Linked DNA regions of Spartinivicinus marinus. The protein of the gene in region 2 interacts with the protein of the main gene of each other region in a pairwise test. Links are inferred from orthologs where the notes say so. Each region holds a gene or a part of one and is shown on either strand. Other genes may lie near its edges. The genes, in order: rlmKL and typA.

The links.
Region 1: the proteins of typA (region 2) and rlmKL interact in binary tests that used the Escherichia coli proteins (3 or more experiments, as listed by UniProt). The link is inferred for Spartinivicinus marinus from one-to-one orthologs.

What each region holds. Positions count from the first base shown.
Region 1 is NZ_JAPJZK010000001.1:5,033,056-5,040,286, reverse strand. The notes cover bases 4,332-7,231. They hold rlmKL (bifunctional 23S rRNA (guanine(2069)-N(7))-methyltransferase RlmK/23S rRNA (guanine(2445)-N(2))-methyltransferase RlmL), read right to left. Parts: upstream 6,927-7,231; coding sequence 4,737-6,926; downstream 4,332-4,736. Other genes in these bases: ribA (GTP cyclohydrolase II), read right to left, coding at 4,332-4,404. Outside these bases: OQE68_RS22610 (response regulator), read right to left, coding at 1-1,484; OQE68_RS22605 (type 2 periplasmic-binding domain-containing protein), read left to right, coding at 1,725-2,483; OQE68_RS22600 (methyltransferase), read right to left, coding at 2,588-3,298; more of ribA, read right to left, coding at 3,343-4,331. UniProt on the Escherichia coli protein: Specifically methylates the guanine in position 2445 (m2G2445) and the guanine in position 2069 (m7G2069) of 23S rRNA. Methylation occurs before assembly of 23S rRNA into 50S subunits.
Region 2 is NZ_JAPJZK010000001.1:2,170,313-2,177,517, reverse strand. What follows is about bases 1-2,874. They hold typA (translational GTPase TypA), read left to right. Parts: upstream 1-467; coding sequence 468-2,282; downstream 2,283-2,874. Other genes in these bases: pip (prolyl aminopeptidase), read left to right, coding at 2,849-2,874; OQE68_RS09780 (hypothetical protein), read right to left, coding at 2,334-2,792; thiI (tRNA uracil 4-sulfurtransferase ThiI), read left to right, coding at 1-270. Outside these bases: more of pip, read left to right, coding at 2,875-3,823; OQE68_RS09770 (hypothetical protein), read left to right, coding at 4,112-4,534; dtd (D-aminoacyl-tRNA deacylase), read left to right, coding at 4,647-5,084; twin-arginine translocase subunit TatC, read right to left, coding at 5,088-5,855; Sec-independent protein translocase protein TatB, read right to left, coding at 5,870-6,319; tatA (twin-arginine translocase TatA/TatE family subunit), read right to left, coding at 6,345-6,572; OQE68_RS09745 (histidine triad nucleotide-binding protein), read right to left, coding at 6,657-6,992; OQE68_RS09740 (phosphoribosyl-ATP diphosphatase), read right to left, coding at 7,104-7,205. UniProt on the Escherichia coli protein: A 50S ribosomal subunit assembly protein with GTPase and nucleotide-independent chaperone activity, required for 50S subunit assembly at low temperatures, may also play a role in translation.

The DNA.
Region 1 (7,231 bases), 2.9 Mb from region 2 along the record:
TCATGGTCATCCACTACCATCACTCGAACACCCCGTAATGACTTTTCTGATGCCATCAATACTGGCATTTGACTGTAAGCTTGAACACCAAAAGGTATTTCAAAATAAAAGCAGCTACCTTTATTCAACTCACTTTCAACCTTTAACTCTCCCCCCATCAGTTTGACTAAATTACTCGATATTGATAATCCTAAACCAGTACCACCATATAAACGCGTGGTTGAGTTATCGGCCTGACAAAATTTCTCAAATATCAGCGTTTGCTTTTCTTTACTAATACCCACCCCAGTGTCTTGCACTGAAATTGCAATCCAAGCTTTCCCCTCACTCTCCCTGGTTTTACGAATATCTAATATCACGTTACCATACCGGGTAAACTTAATTGCATTATTTATCAAATTTGTGACTACCTGACGAACACGCCCCGGATCGCTGATTAATCGCTTAGGCACATTGTCATCAATATAACTAAATAACTCCAACCCTTTTTCTAGTGCTTTGCTATGTAATAAATCAATAATATCTTCCATTAAATCAGTTAAACTAAATTCAATATGTTCAATATCTAGTTTACCTGCTTCTATTTTAGAGAAGTCCAAAATATCATTAATAATATTTAACAAGGCATGAGATGAAGAATAAATCGTTTTAACATAATCTTTTTGCTCCACATCTAGTTGAGTGCCTTGTAACAACGAGGTCATACCAATGATGCCATTCATTGGCGTTCTAATTTCATGACTCATATTGGCAACAAACTCGCTCTTGCGGCGATTGGCTAATTCAGCCTCATTTTTTGCTTGTAGTGTTTCTTGATAAGACAGGTGCAGACTACTATTCATCTTGTTAAAGGAGTTAACCAGGTAGGCCAATTCATCATCTTTCGCTTTATAACGCTGTAGCTTGAGCACCTCTCCACCCAAGCTCGTTAAGTCAGCCTTTGCCATCATGTCAGCCATATGACGCAAATGCCTACCAACCAACAAATAAACGATCAATAAAATCAAAGCTGATACGATAAACGTTTTTATGGCCTGACTTGATAGCACAAACAGTGCCTTATCAAACAAACGCTGATAAACTGCTTCTAAACTGACAACTACCTTTAATTCCCCAAGCGATAAGGTTTCACCTTCATATTGATAAAGTAATGGCCATTGCTTGGTCATGGAATAACGGGTTGTTGAGTGACCTAGTTCGATTTTTGAGCTATCACCTTGTATCACCGCAACATATTTAACATCTGGCAGTCGTTTAATCCCTTCTGCCTGTACTGTAGCCTGGGCAATATCCTCCACCCATAAGCTGGCTGTAATCGCAGGCAGCAAGCTTTTTTCTATTTGCACGACTCTTTCGTTGATGGCAGAAACATCATTTCGATAATCAATATAAAGCGTTAAATGTGTAATAAATAGTGTTAATAAAGAGCTCGCCAGCAATATCCAAAAGATCAGCTGACGACCCAGACCCTGTTTAAATTTCAAATTCCCTGCTTCCATTGATAAAGGGAGTTCCTTAGCTTTTGCTGATTTACAAGCCGTTCAATATATTGGTGTTATCACTGAGACTTCATATTTCATATAATAGTGTAGCTGTATCCGAATCAATAAGTCATGTTGAGCTATAGTTAATTTCATGTATATATACACTACTCGATTTATAGTATTGGTAGTGGCTATGCTATCTTTATTTTTAAAGGATGAACATTTCCAGAGAAGGATCACATGAAGATAAAGCTACTGCTTTTTACTGTAATATTACATTATGTTAACCAAACCTGGGCCGGAGACGTTAACTATGTTGTTATCAAAAATCAGGCACAGCCCTTCCAAATAGAAAACGATGGTAAGCAGCATTCAGGCATCGTTACAGATATTGTAAAAGAAGTTTTCAAGAATAGCGACTATCAACTTACTACCCATACATTTCCATTTAAACGAATGATTTCAATCATGGAGGAAAAGAAGTATAAAAACTGGGTAACCTTTGGTTCTCCCGCATGGCCTGGCATTCAAAATGAAAACCTATCTGCAGTACCTATTTATAGTGTAAAAAATATTATGCTTATTAAAAACCCAGGATTTAGCTATACAAAAACATCCGACTTATTTGGAAAAACAGTTATTTTAATGGATGGTTTTGACTACCCTGGACTAGAAGAGCTGATTAAGCAAGGTAAAATAAAAGAGATTAGAGTAAAGGATCACAGTTCCGCCTTTAAAATACTAGATCGACCTGTCATGACCAAGTTTACTGGCTTTATTGAGCTTAAAGTCAGAGTTTTATATAACTTACGCAAAACTAAGCGAAATGCAGATAATTACCAAATGGTCGATGTCAGCAGTATAGCTAACAATTATGACATTCACCTGGCATACTCAAACCAAATTGACGAAAATATTCAACGCTTTATCAATGACAGGCTAAATATCATTAAAAATAATGGTAAGTTGTCTGATATAGTTAGCAAATACAACAAATGAGAAAATCATAAAACAACGCATAATAAAAGAAAGAAACAAGTACCACTATTATTATGCATTATAAAAAACAGTACTTGTTTCAATATACATTACAAACTCATAAATCATACACAGGGCACCGCTTTACATAAATGAAATTCGATAGAATACTCTTTTAGCTCCTCATAAGCTTTTGCAATTATGGTTGTTTTTAGCCCTGCATTTTTGGTGATTTTCACTAAGGCATCCTCATCACCTATCACTGGAGAAAACCCATAAAGTAAATAGCCACCTGACCTCAAATATTTAGCCCCCTCGATAAAAAAACGTTCTACTGCTGCATACCCCATATCAAACACTGATCTTTGAAGAGTTGACAGATTAGCATTCACTTTACCAAAAGGAATATTCCAATAAATAACATCAAATTTTTCATTGTCATTTATTTCAGAAAACACATCAGAATAAAAGCAACTTACTCGATCACTCAGCTGATACCTATTAATATTTAAGATAGTATTTTTTACTGCATCTTTATTAATATCCACAGCAACAACACTCTCAGCACCTTTCAATACAAACATTATTGCAGTTACTCCGGTGCCACAACCAACCTCCAATATACATTTACCAGATACTTCAGGTATATTTTGCACAAAAAATGCTGTGTCGCGAAAATATGAAGGAGGAAATACGTTGGGCAGCACGTCAAATTTATTACCTAATATTTCGATTTCATATTGTTTTTTATTTTCATTTTGACTTCGTTCCAATAATGTAATAACACCTTTAAGATAAGCATTTTTTATAGGATCTTCCGACCATACTTGCTGCATATTTTCTCCTTAACATACTCTTTTTTCGACATTACATTAAAAAACTAAGACAAGCTAAAATCATCTTCTTTAGAAAACATATGTCGTAATTTACGAGACTTAGTTTCTAAATAGTTTTCATTATGTATATTATGTCCTTCCTGCAAAGGCACACGCTCTACTACGTTAATCCCTGCAATACACAATGCTTGTACTTTTCTTGGATTATTGGTCATTAACTTTACTTTATCTATTTCTAGATAATGCAACATTCCTTCACAAAAGTGATACTCTCTCATATCCGCAGCAAAACCTAATCGCTCATTCGCTTCTACAGTATCAGCGCCTTTATCTTGAAGATGATAGGCACGTATTTTATTAAGTAACCCTATTCCTCTCCCCTCTTGTCGTAGATATAATAATGCACCACTCCCATGAGAGACTATGGTTTCCAGCGATTTCTGCAATTGAAAACCGCAATCGCAGCGTAAGCTGTATAAAGCATCACCGGTCAAGCATTCTGAATGTAATCGGATTAATGCTGGTTTAGTTACATCCAGTTTTCCATAGGTAAGCGCCAAGTGCTCAACATTATTATCGGACTGAATAAACCCATGCATAGTAAACACCCCAAACTGCGTAGGCAACTGTGCAGCATCTACATAGCGAATTAGTTTATAAGGATGTTTGTTTTTCAACTCATCACGGAGCGCCATTAACAACTGCCCTAATCGATTTTTGCCATGGCCATCGCCCCCATCTCCCCAGTAGGCATCAGAAAAACTATGCTCAACAATAGGCTGTGTTTCAGTTGCTACTAACCAATGCGCCAGTGGGTGATGCTGATGAAACTTACAGCGCAAACCTCGCATCATCACAGTTTCTTTTATATTATTCCAATCTGGTCGTACTTGTTTACTGTATTGACGACTAACTTTAAAGGCTTGCTCAGGCGTTGCTGCATGATGTATTCGGGCAATAATATCTGCAGCTAAAAACTTACTGGATTGGTAATAATGTTCTACAGTAGGCCAAGTAACCCCATCGATGACAATAGAATGCAATGAAAAATTAGACAAAAATCCATAACGCTCTTTAGGTTCATAAAACTGAATAGCATCAGCCATAGCAAATCTCACTTTATATACGGTCCCTTACTTGTAGTTTAGCAACCTACTTACAAAGTATTTATAAAATGAGCACTACCAAATTATGCCTACAAATAATAATCGTTTAATAAAAATGTTGCTATTGTGTAATGTTTTTTAATGGTTGTAATTTACCTAGTCAGCTTGAAATGGCTTGCAGGTAACAGCTACTACACTTTGTATGAATTACATTCCACCATCCTTGGCAACCACACCATGCTTTTAATACTCTGTAGGCTCAGTTTTAATATTAAGTTTTTTGCAACAGAGAACATAGCCATGTAAGTCCATATAGTCTTTATATACTTATCCTAATACCTAATTTCCCAGCACCGATGAATTTTTGCATTACGCTGAAAATCTGGATCGATAGTTATTGGGGTAATTTCTTTCACCTTAAACTTGTCCAATAAGCTTTCATCTATTTTAAATTTACGGAAATTATTGGAGAAGTACAACACCCCCTCTCTGGTCAACAACCTCATTGCCTGCATAATCAGCTCACCATGATCTCGCTGCACATCAAAGTCTTGATTTAGTTTTTTAGAATTAGAAAAAGTAGGGGGATCAATAAAAATCAAGTCATAGCGCTGAGTTTGTTCTTTTAACCAAGCCAAACTATCAGCTTCTACTAGTTGATGACGCTGCTGAGAAAAGCCATTTAATCTAAAGTTTTTATCAGCCCAATTTAAATAGTTTTTTGATAAGTCAACACTGGTTGTTTTTACCGCACCGCCTTTTGCCGCATGGACAGAGGCTGATGCGGTATAACAAAACAGGTTCAGAAACCGTTTACCTTTCGCTTGTTGTTGAATGATATGCCTAATTGGCCGGTGATCTAAAAATAAACCTGTATCCAGGTAATCCTGCAAATTAACCAGCAGCTGGCAGCCATGTTCTTCAACCTGCATAAACTCACCACGACTGTCGCGCTTTTGGTATTGCTTTTTACCTTGCTGCTGTTCTCGTCGTTTGACAATGACTTGCTTTTCTGGAACGTCCAATACCACAGGTAATGCACTGATAATATCGTTTAAACGCGCAGCTGCTTTTTCTGGGTCAATTGACTTAGGTGGTGCATATTCCTGAACATGCACCCATTCATTATAACAATCAATTGCAACCGCATACTCTGGCATATCTGCATCATATAAGCGATAGCAATGGATATTATGTTGATTGCGCCATTTTTTTAATTGTTTTAGATTTTTTCTAAGCCGATTGGCAAACATTTCAGCCCCTTTCGATAGCCGAATATGTGTTGTTGCCTGTTGAACAGATTTATCAACGGATGCGCGTTTTATGGAAGCATCCGTTGCAAAATTTTCCTCAGGAATGGCAAACAAATAAAGAGCACACTCTAATGCTCCATTATACAATTTATAATGTTTATGGGAGCGTAACTGGGTTCTTCTGGCTAGGTCTGCGCTACTGGTTAAAAAAGCTGCCTGCCAACCAGAAAAGCACTGCCGCATTTTTTCGCCTAAATGTTGATAGAGATAAACCAGGCTGGCTTCATTGCCGAGCCGCTCACCATAGGGTGGGTTTGTTATCATTAAACCAGTGGGCATGTGTTCAATAGCACTAGGAGTTAGCTGTGCCAAATCCACCTGTTTTATCTTAACAACGCCAGCTAAGCCTGCCCTTTCAATATTTGCCTGCGCTTTAGTAAGCACTTTATAACCTGGTTCAAAACCACAAATAACCGGAAACTGTTGACTCATTCCCTGCTCACGACGTTGCTTAGCTTCAGCCACCAACTTATTCCATATGGCAGGAATATGTCCCAACCAACCCTGAAAACCAAAATAGTTTCTTAACAAGCCGGGAGCGATATCGGCAGCCATTAATCCCGCTTCAATCAACAGAGTGCCAGCTCCACACATGGGATCGACCAAACTGCCTGATTGAGCTTTCAAACTTGGCCAGCCAGCGCGAACTAACATCGCAGCAGCCAGGTTTTCTTTTAATGGTGCCATCCCTGCTTCACGCCGATAGCCTCGCTCATGCAAGCTAATACCAGCCAAATCAATGGCGACTGTTACCTGGTCATACTTTAATCGGACCGATACCCGCACCCCAGGTTGCTCTTTAGCAACATTAGGGCGCCTACCAAACTTGTTTCTAAACTGGTCAACAATCGCATCTTTTACTGTCAGTGCACCAAAGCGAGTATTGCGGATAGCCTCTGAGGCGCCAGTAAAGTCAATCAAGAAATCACTATCAACATCAATATGATCAGCCCAGTCAATGGTTTGTAGTTGCTGGTATAGCTCTTCTTTCGATTTTACTGGCAACTCAGCGAGTTTGAGCAGCACTCGGTTTGCTAACCGTGACCACAAGCAGGCTCGATAAGCTGTCTCCATAGTGCCAGTAAAATTCACTGCTGCGACTGTTTGCTTGATATCACTGGCACCTAGCTGACTAAGCTCTTCAGCTAATAGCTGTTCTAGCCCTTTTGGGCAGGTGGCAGTCAATTGAAATTGGGTGGGGCTGATCATTACCGCATTGCTCATTCGCTTCAAGAGCAGCGCATTCTAACGTACTTAACGGGGTAGTCCAGTATTATAGTCTATGCCGCCCCATAAGGGTGTCGCGAAAGGGCGTGATCAGTAAATATAGTTTCCGATATGGAGTGACAGGGTGTTCTGGAACTGCTGTCGGGAACAGGAAATAGTATCCCTTGTTAACACAACAGTTACTCAACAATAAAGCCAATACATTATAAAGAATACTCATAACTTACCATTCGGCACTTTTTTCACTTGTACTGGTCCATACTTAAACATAGATTATGAGAGTAGCA
Region 2 (7,205 bases):
AAAGCGGCTGAGGTTGAGGTGCTGAGTATTCCACTTCCTAATAGTGTGATTCTTGATATCCGCCATCCCACTGAAGAAGAACTAAGTCCGCTAAAAATGGATAAGAATGAAGTAAAAACCATTCCTTTCTATCAACTAAATACTGTATTTAAGCAGCTCGATGCTAATCAACAATATATGCTTTATTGTGATAAAGGCGTGATGAGCCGCTTACATGCCATGCATTTAAAGGACGAGGGTTACGAAAACATCAAAGTTTATCGTCCCTAGTGAACTTTCTTAGTGGATCGGTGGTAAACTACCGCACCAAAATTTTCTGGATTTTCTAGCTGAAGACGTTGAATTGGTAAGACAACTTACTAATTCTGGCATTTACTATAGGAATGCCCCTACTAACATGCTTGTTTCTAGGGTGCTGCTCTTAGGCCACTTCAGATTGTAGTTGTTTTACTGTAGAGGCACCCTCTGTGATTGAGAAGTTAAGAAATATTGCCATTATTGCTCACGTAGACCATGGCAAAACTACTTTGGTAGACAAGCTATTACAGCAGTCTGGAACCCTAGAACGCCGTGATATCGGTACTGAGCGGATCATGGACTCCAACGACCAAGAGCGTGAGCGTGGCATTACCATTCTGGCCAAAAATACTGCGATCACCTGGCAAGATTACCGCATAAACATTGTGGACACCCCAGGCCACGCCGACTTTGGTGGTGAGGTTGAGCGGGTGCTATCGATGGTTGATTCCGTATTGCTGCTGGTTGACGCTGTTGATGGCCCAATGCCACAAACTCGTTTTGTTACCCAAAAAGCATTTGAGCAAGGATTAAAGCCAATCGTAGTAGTCAATAAAATTGACCGCCCTGGCGCCAGACCTGACTGGGTAATTGATGAGGTATTTGACTTATTCGATCGTTTGGGGGCTACTGAAGAGCAACTAGATTTCCCCATTATTTATTGCTCAGCACTAAATGGAGTTGCTGGTGATGACCCAGAGTCATTACAAGATGACATGACACCTCTGTTTGAAATGATTGTTGATAAAGTGCCTGTGCCTACCATAGATGTTGATGGTCCTTTTCAGATGCAGATTTCAGCACTGGACTACAGTAGTTACCTGGGTGTTATCGGCGTAGGCCGAGTGACTCGTGGACAGTTAGCACCAAATACACCTGTTGCAGTCGTTGGCCGCGAAGGTAATCAACGTTCTGGCCGTATCTTGAAAGTAATGGGCTATCAAGGCTTGGAGCGGGTTGATATTGAAAAAGCAGAAGCGGGTGATATCGTTTGTATCACGGGTATTGATGGCTTAAATATTTCCGATACATTGTGTAACCCAGAAAAGCCAGAAGCGTTACCAGCACTGACTGTAGATGAGCCTACAGTGAGCATGACCTTCCAAGTAAACGACTCACCGTTTGCTGGCCAAGATGGTAAATATGTCACTAGCCGTAATATTAAAGAGCGTTTAGATCGCGAGTTAATCCATAACGTTGCGCTACGGGTTGAGCAAGGTGATACAGCAGATAAGTTTGTTGTTTCTGGCCGTGGTGAGTTGCACTTGTCTGTATTGATTGAAACCATGCGCCGTGAAGGTTTTGAGCTAGGGGTTTCTCGACCAGAAGTTATCACTAAAGAAATTGATGGTGAAATGTGCGAGCCCTATGAGCAAGTAGTGGTAGATGTGGAAGATGCACATCAAGGCGCCATTATGGAAGAAATGGGTAACCGTAAAGCTGAGCTTACAAATATGGTACCTGATGGCAAAGGCCGTACTCGATTAGAGTTTATTATGCCTGCTAGAGGTTTAATTGGCTTCCGCTCGCAATTTTTAACTATTACTTCCGGTAGTGGTATTTTAACCCATATTTTTGATCATTTTGGCCCCGTTAAGGCCGGTGAAGTAGCCAAACGGCCAAATGGTGTGTTGGTCTCAATGGTTAACGGTAAAGTATTGGGTTATTCACTGTTTAATCTGCAAGACCGTGGACGTCTGTTCCTAGAGCCAAATGTAGAAGTTTACGAGGGAATGATCATTGGTCTGCATAACCGTGACAATGACTTGGTCGTAAACCCAACCAAGGGTAAGCAGCTGACTAACGTTCGGGCATCAGGCACTGATGAAAATATCATCCTGACTCCGCCAGTTAGGCATTCACTGGAACAGGCGTTAGAGTTTATTGAAGACGACGAGCTGGTAGAAGTAACCCCTAATCATGTTCGGCTGAGAAAGAAATTCCTCAAAGAGCACGAGCGTAAGCGAGCTTCCAGAGCGAAGTAGTCTTGTTTTCCCCCTTTGAAAAAGGGGGAAACTTATTCCATATCAAGCATTTCACTCCCAACTCACACTACTCACCAACCACTCACCATCCTCTCTAACCCATTCTGTTTTGACTTTATAAATACCTGACTGATTAGGCAGAATACTTTCTGCGCCAGTGACTGTCACCGCAGACTCTGAGGTTGCTACGTTGGGGTAGGCGGGGTTATATGAAATGTTATTGTTAGTAATATAAATTTTTATATTTTTATGACGCAAAAAATAAGCTAATAAAAGTCGTTTTACTCCTTGGCGATCCATTCCTTGAGCAGAATTAAAGCTTTCACTAAGTGTTTTCAGTACTTTTTGACTATTCTTATTCTCTATAGCTGTCTGTATTTTCTCTATTTGCTCGGCAATAGCTGACTCTGCAGGTACTTCTGTACAGCCAGAGAGTAAGGGAAAAAAACTTAGGAGGAATATCAACTTTAGCATGAACTTAGTGTAATGTTTAAAAGTAGCTTTACTCATAAAAGGCCTAACATAGATAGTAAATTAACATAGCAGGTCTAACTGAAGGACAAAATATGTATACCCTTTATCCTGCAATAAAACCTTATGCGCGACACACTTTAGAAGTTGATGAGCCACACCAGCTTTATTTGGAAGAGAGCGGTAACCCAAATGGTATACCTGTCTTATATCTTCACGGTGGGCCTGGTGCAGCATGTGATAAATTTAGTCGCCGTTATTTTAATCCTGAAATTTATCGGATTATTTTATTTGATCAGCGTGGTGCTGGTCGTTCAACTCCCCATGCTTGTATAGAAAACAATACAACACAAGACTTAATTGCAGACATTGAAACGATCAGACAGTTTCTCAATGTTGATCAGTGGGTGCTGTTTGGGGGCTCTTGGGGAGCAACCTTAGCGTTGTTATATGCTGAGCAATATCCACGACAAGTATTGGCGATGATTCTGCGAGGTGTCTTTCTCTGTCGGGAACAGGATATTAGTTGGTTTTATCAAGAAGGGGCAAATAAAATTTTTCCTGATTATTGGCGGGATTTTACTTGCTGGATTCCAGAAGCTGATTCTAATGAAGTTATTAATGCTTATTACAAAAGGCTGACTGGTAACGATGAGCTGGCTCGAATGGGGGCTGCTAAAGCTTGGGCGTTGTGGGAAGGGCATTGTGCAACGTTAAGACCTAATCAGGCGGTATTGGATGCGTTTATTGATCCACATAAAGCAAGAGCACTGGCAGCCGTTGCTTGCCATTATTTCAAAAATAAGGGTTTTTTAGAACCAAACCAAATTTTAGATAATCTGGAAGTTATTAGAGATATACCTGGGATTATCGTCCACGGTCGTTATGACATGGTGTGCCCTCTGGAAAATGCTTTTACCCTGCAAGTGAAGTGGCCTGCAGCAGAGCTGCATATTGTTAGAGATGCGGGGCATTCTGCGGCAGAACCCAGTATTTCAGATGCCTTGATTAGAGCAACGGATGAAATGGCTAAGCGGTTGAAGCCTGATCTAATGCCCGATGAAGGTTAGCCATTCATTTTGAGCTAAACATTTTTCGCAAATGTTATATGGGAGCTGTGCTGAGATAATTAAGCGCAGCTTTTCTCATTTATCCCCTGCCCATTTTAGACAGCATATTAGTGTTGTCTATTTATTAATCTTATAGTACTAAAGTGGTAACTTTTTTTTGCAAAAAGTGGTAATAAACCCAATTAAATCAGCTATAACAATATTATAAATCTGCTGCCGTTTATGTACTGGGTAGCAGGTTTATTATGAGGGGGATAAAACCATCTTATTATTAAAACAAGGACGAACATGAAAAAAATTACAATAGTAGCAGGATGCGCATTATTGATAGTCAATTTTGCGGCTGCTGAAGTTACAACACCTGGCGTATATGATATGCACTTTGATTGGGGGTGTGATGGTACTTACTCTATATCAAAAAACTTTACCTTAAAAAGTGATGGCACATTTGAGTCTGGTAGTTTGAAAGGCACCTGGAAGGAAATAGATAGAACACTCACATGGAGATACAGCAATAACACTTATTACACAGGCTACCATACCAGCCGTTCGGCCACTGGTGTTGCTGTTGGCTATAATGGCCTGGAAGGCTGCTTCTATATGATTAAAATGAGTAAACCACTTAACCAGCAGCAAATGCAACAGATTGATATGGCTGAGCCACAGTTTGATAATGGCATTGGTGAAGCTGGGGGAGAAGCACTCTTCTAGAAACTATTCATTTGTTTTTATGCAATGTAAAGCCGGCTGATTGCTGGCTTTATGCTTTTACAGATATGATATGCCATTAAATTTGTAATGATAAAAATGAGTGGCAAAAACAATGCGAGCACTTATTCAACGAGTAAAGCAAGCCAGTGTCAGCGTGAATAATGATGTGGTTGGTTCTATTGACCAAGGCTTATTGGTGTTACTGGGAGTGCAAAAAGGTGATGATCAGGCAAAAGTCACCAAATTGCTTGAAAAAGTATTGAAATATCGTATTTTTGCTGATGCTGAGGATAAAATGAACCTCAGTCTAAGAGATATTAATGGCGGGCTGTTAGTAGTCTCTCAGTTTACCTTGGCAGCAGACACCCAAAAAGGTTTGCGCCCTAGTTTCAGCTCTGCAGCTCCTCCAGTAGAAGGAGAAAACCTGTATAACTATTTTGTGGAGCAAGCAACCAACCTTCATCCAGCAGTTGCTACCGGGCGTTTTGGTGCCAATATGCAAGTCAGCTTAGTTAATGATGGACCAGTGACTTTTCTTTTAGAGGTTTAAACTTTAAGCAGACTTTCTCTTAGCAACTATCCCTCCCATCAACAACCCAGCTTCAAACAGCAGCCACATAGGCAAGGCGAGTAATGATTGGGAAAAGACATCAGGTGGTGTTAGTAACATGCCTACTACAAAGCAGCCAACGATTATATACGGACGCTTTTTTCTTAAACTAGCAACACTGCTTATCCCGGACCAAATCAATAAAACGGTAGCAATAGGAATTTCAAAGGCTATCCCAAAAGCAAAAAACAGTTTTAGTACAATGCTCAGGTAACTGTGGATATCTGGCATTACTGATACATCATCAGGGCCTATGGTAGTAAAGAAGTTAAATAGCAGGGGAAATACGACATAATAGGCAAACGTAATTCCCAGATAAAATAACACAACACTTGAAGCTAATAGTGGGATGGCCAGCTTTTGTTCATGTTGGTAAAGCCCTGGTGCAATAAACCCCCATACTTGATGCAGAATATAGGGAATCGCTAAAAAAATAGCGGCGACTACGGTCAGTTTAAAGGGTGTAAAAAATGTCTGGGTAATTTCCGTTGCAATCATTGAGGAGCCTTCAGGCAATATGGATCGTAAAGGCTCAGAGATAAAGCTATAAATGTCGTTGGCAAAATAAAACAGGCAGGCAAATGCTATCAGTACTGCAACCAAGCAGCGGAGAATGCGAGATCTAAGCTCAACCAGGTGCTGTACTAAGGGTTGCTCTTGGCCTAGTTCAGGGTCTTCTGAATTGTAATAGCCATTCGGTTGGTCTGTCATAAAGGCTTAAGTCACTAATCGTTTAATGAGGACGTGGCTGAAGTAGGTTTGGCTTTTGGCTGCTGGTCAGGGGTATGGCTAGCTTCAATACTAGGGGTGGCTTCTGACTGGGCAAAACTAGTCGCTTGATTTGTATCAGCTGGTTGCGTTGTTGTGCCATCAATGTTGTTTTCTGCTTTTTCAACAGAGCTATCAATAGACTGCTTGAACTCATTGATCTGGCGATTAACATCTGCCTGAGCCTGTTTTAAGTCCTGCATAATCGATTCATTATGCAGTTGCCGGCGGATGTCATCAGCGCCAATTTCTCGCTCGATTTCTGACTTCATAGCCGCAAAGCCACGTTTGAGTCGCCCAGTCCAGAGCATCAGTTTCTTTATTGCATGGGGGAGCCGCTCGGGGCCAAGCACTAGCAAGCCAATGATGGCAATAACAATTAGCTCTGCAAAACCAATATCAAACACAAATCACCTAAACAAAGCTGAGTGGCTATTTATTTTCTGACTGTTTTGCTTGTTGCTGATCAGTAAGGGGCTTTTCACCATTAGGCTTATCAAGCTGTTGCTGAGAGCTACTGTCTTCATCACTTACCGCTTTTTTAAAGCCTTTAATAAAAGAGCCTAAATCGCCACCTAATGAGCGTAAGCGTTTTCCACCAAATATCAGCAGAACAATAACCAGAATAATAATTAATTGTGGAACGCTAATGCCAAACATCCTTTATCTCCAAACTATTTTGATACCCAAGCTTTCTAGCAAGCTGTGCTATTACAGAGCACCACTTGTTGCAACACCCTCATCTTACATGGGTTTTAGTACACCGCCACCTAAAATATGAAAGTGTAAGTGGTAGATTTCCTGTCGACCCCCTTGCCCGGTATTGGTAATGGTGCGGAAGCCATTCTCTAGCCCCACTTTTTTAGCCACTTTAGGAATCGTTAACATCAATTGGCTCATTATATCACGATGCTCAGAGCCAATGTCGTAAAGATTGGCGATATGTTGTCTGGGGATTAGAAGCAAGTGCACTGGTGCTTTGGGATGTAGGTCATTAAAAGCCAGGCAGTGATCATCCTGGTAGACAATCTTGGCTGGTGCATCACCACTGGCAATTTTGCAAAAAATACAGTCACTCACGGACTTCTTTAATCCTTTTTATAGTACTTATAGCTTATAGTAGTTATAGCTTATAGTAGTTATAGCTTATAGTACTTATAGATTGTAGCACTTATAACCAGGTTATCGCTCTTAACCTGGGTGTTGTTGTCTGGCTGCTTTCTCTACCAAACCAGAAAGATCGAAGCGCCTTGCTAGCTCCCTTAATACATCTTCAGGGCCTAAGCCAAGGTG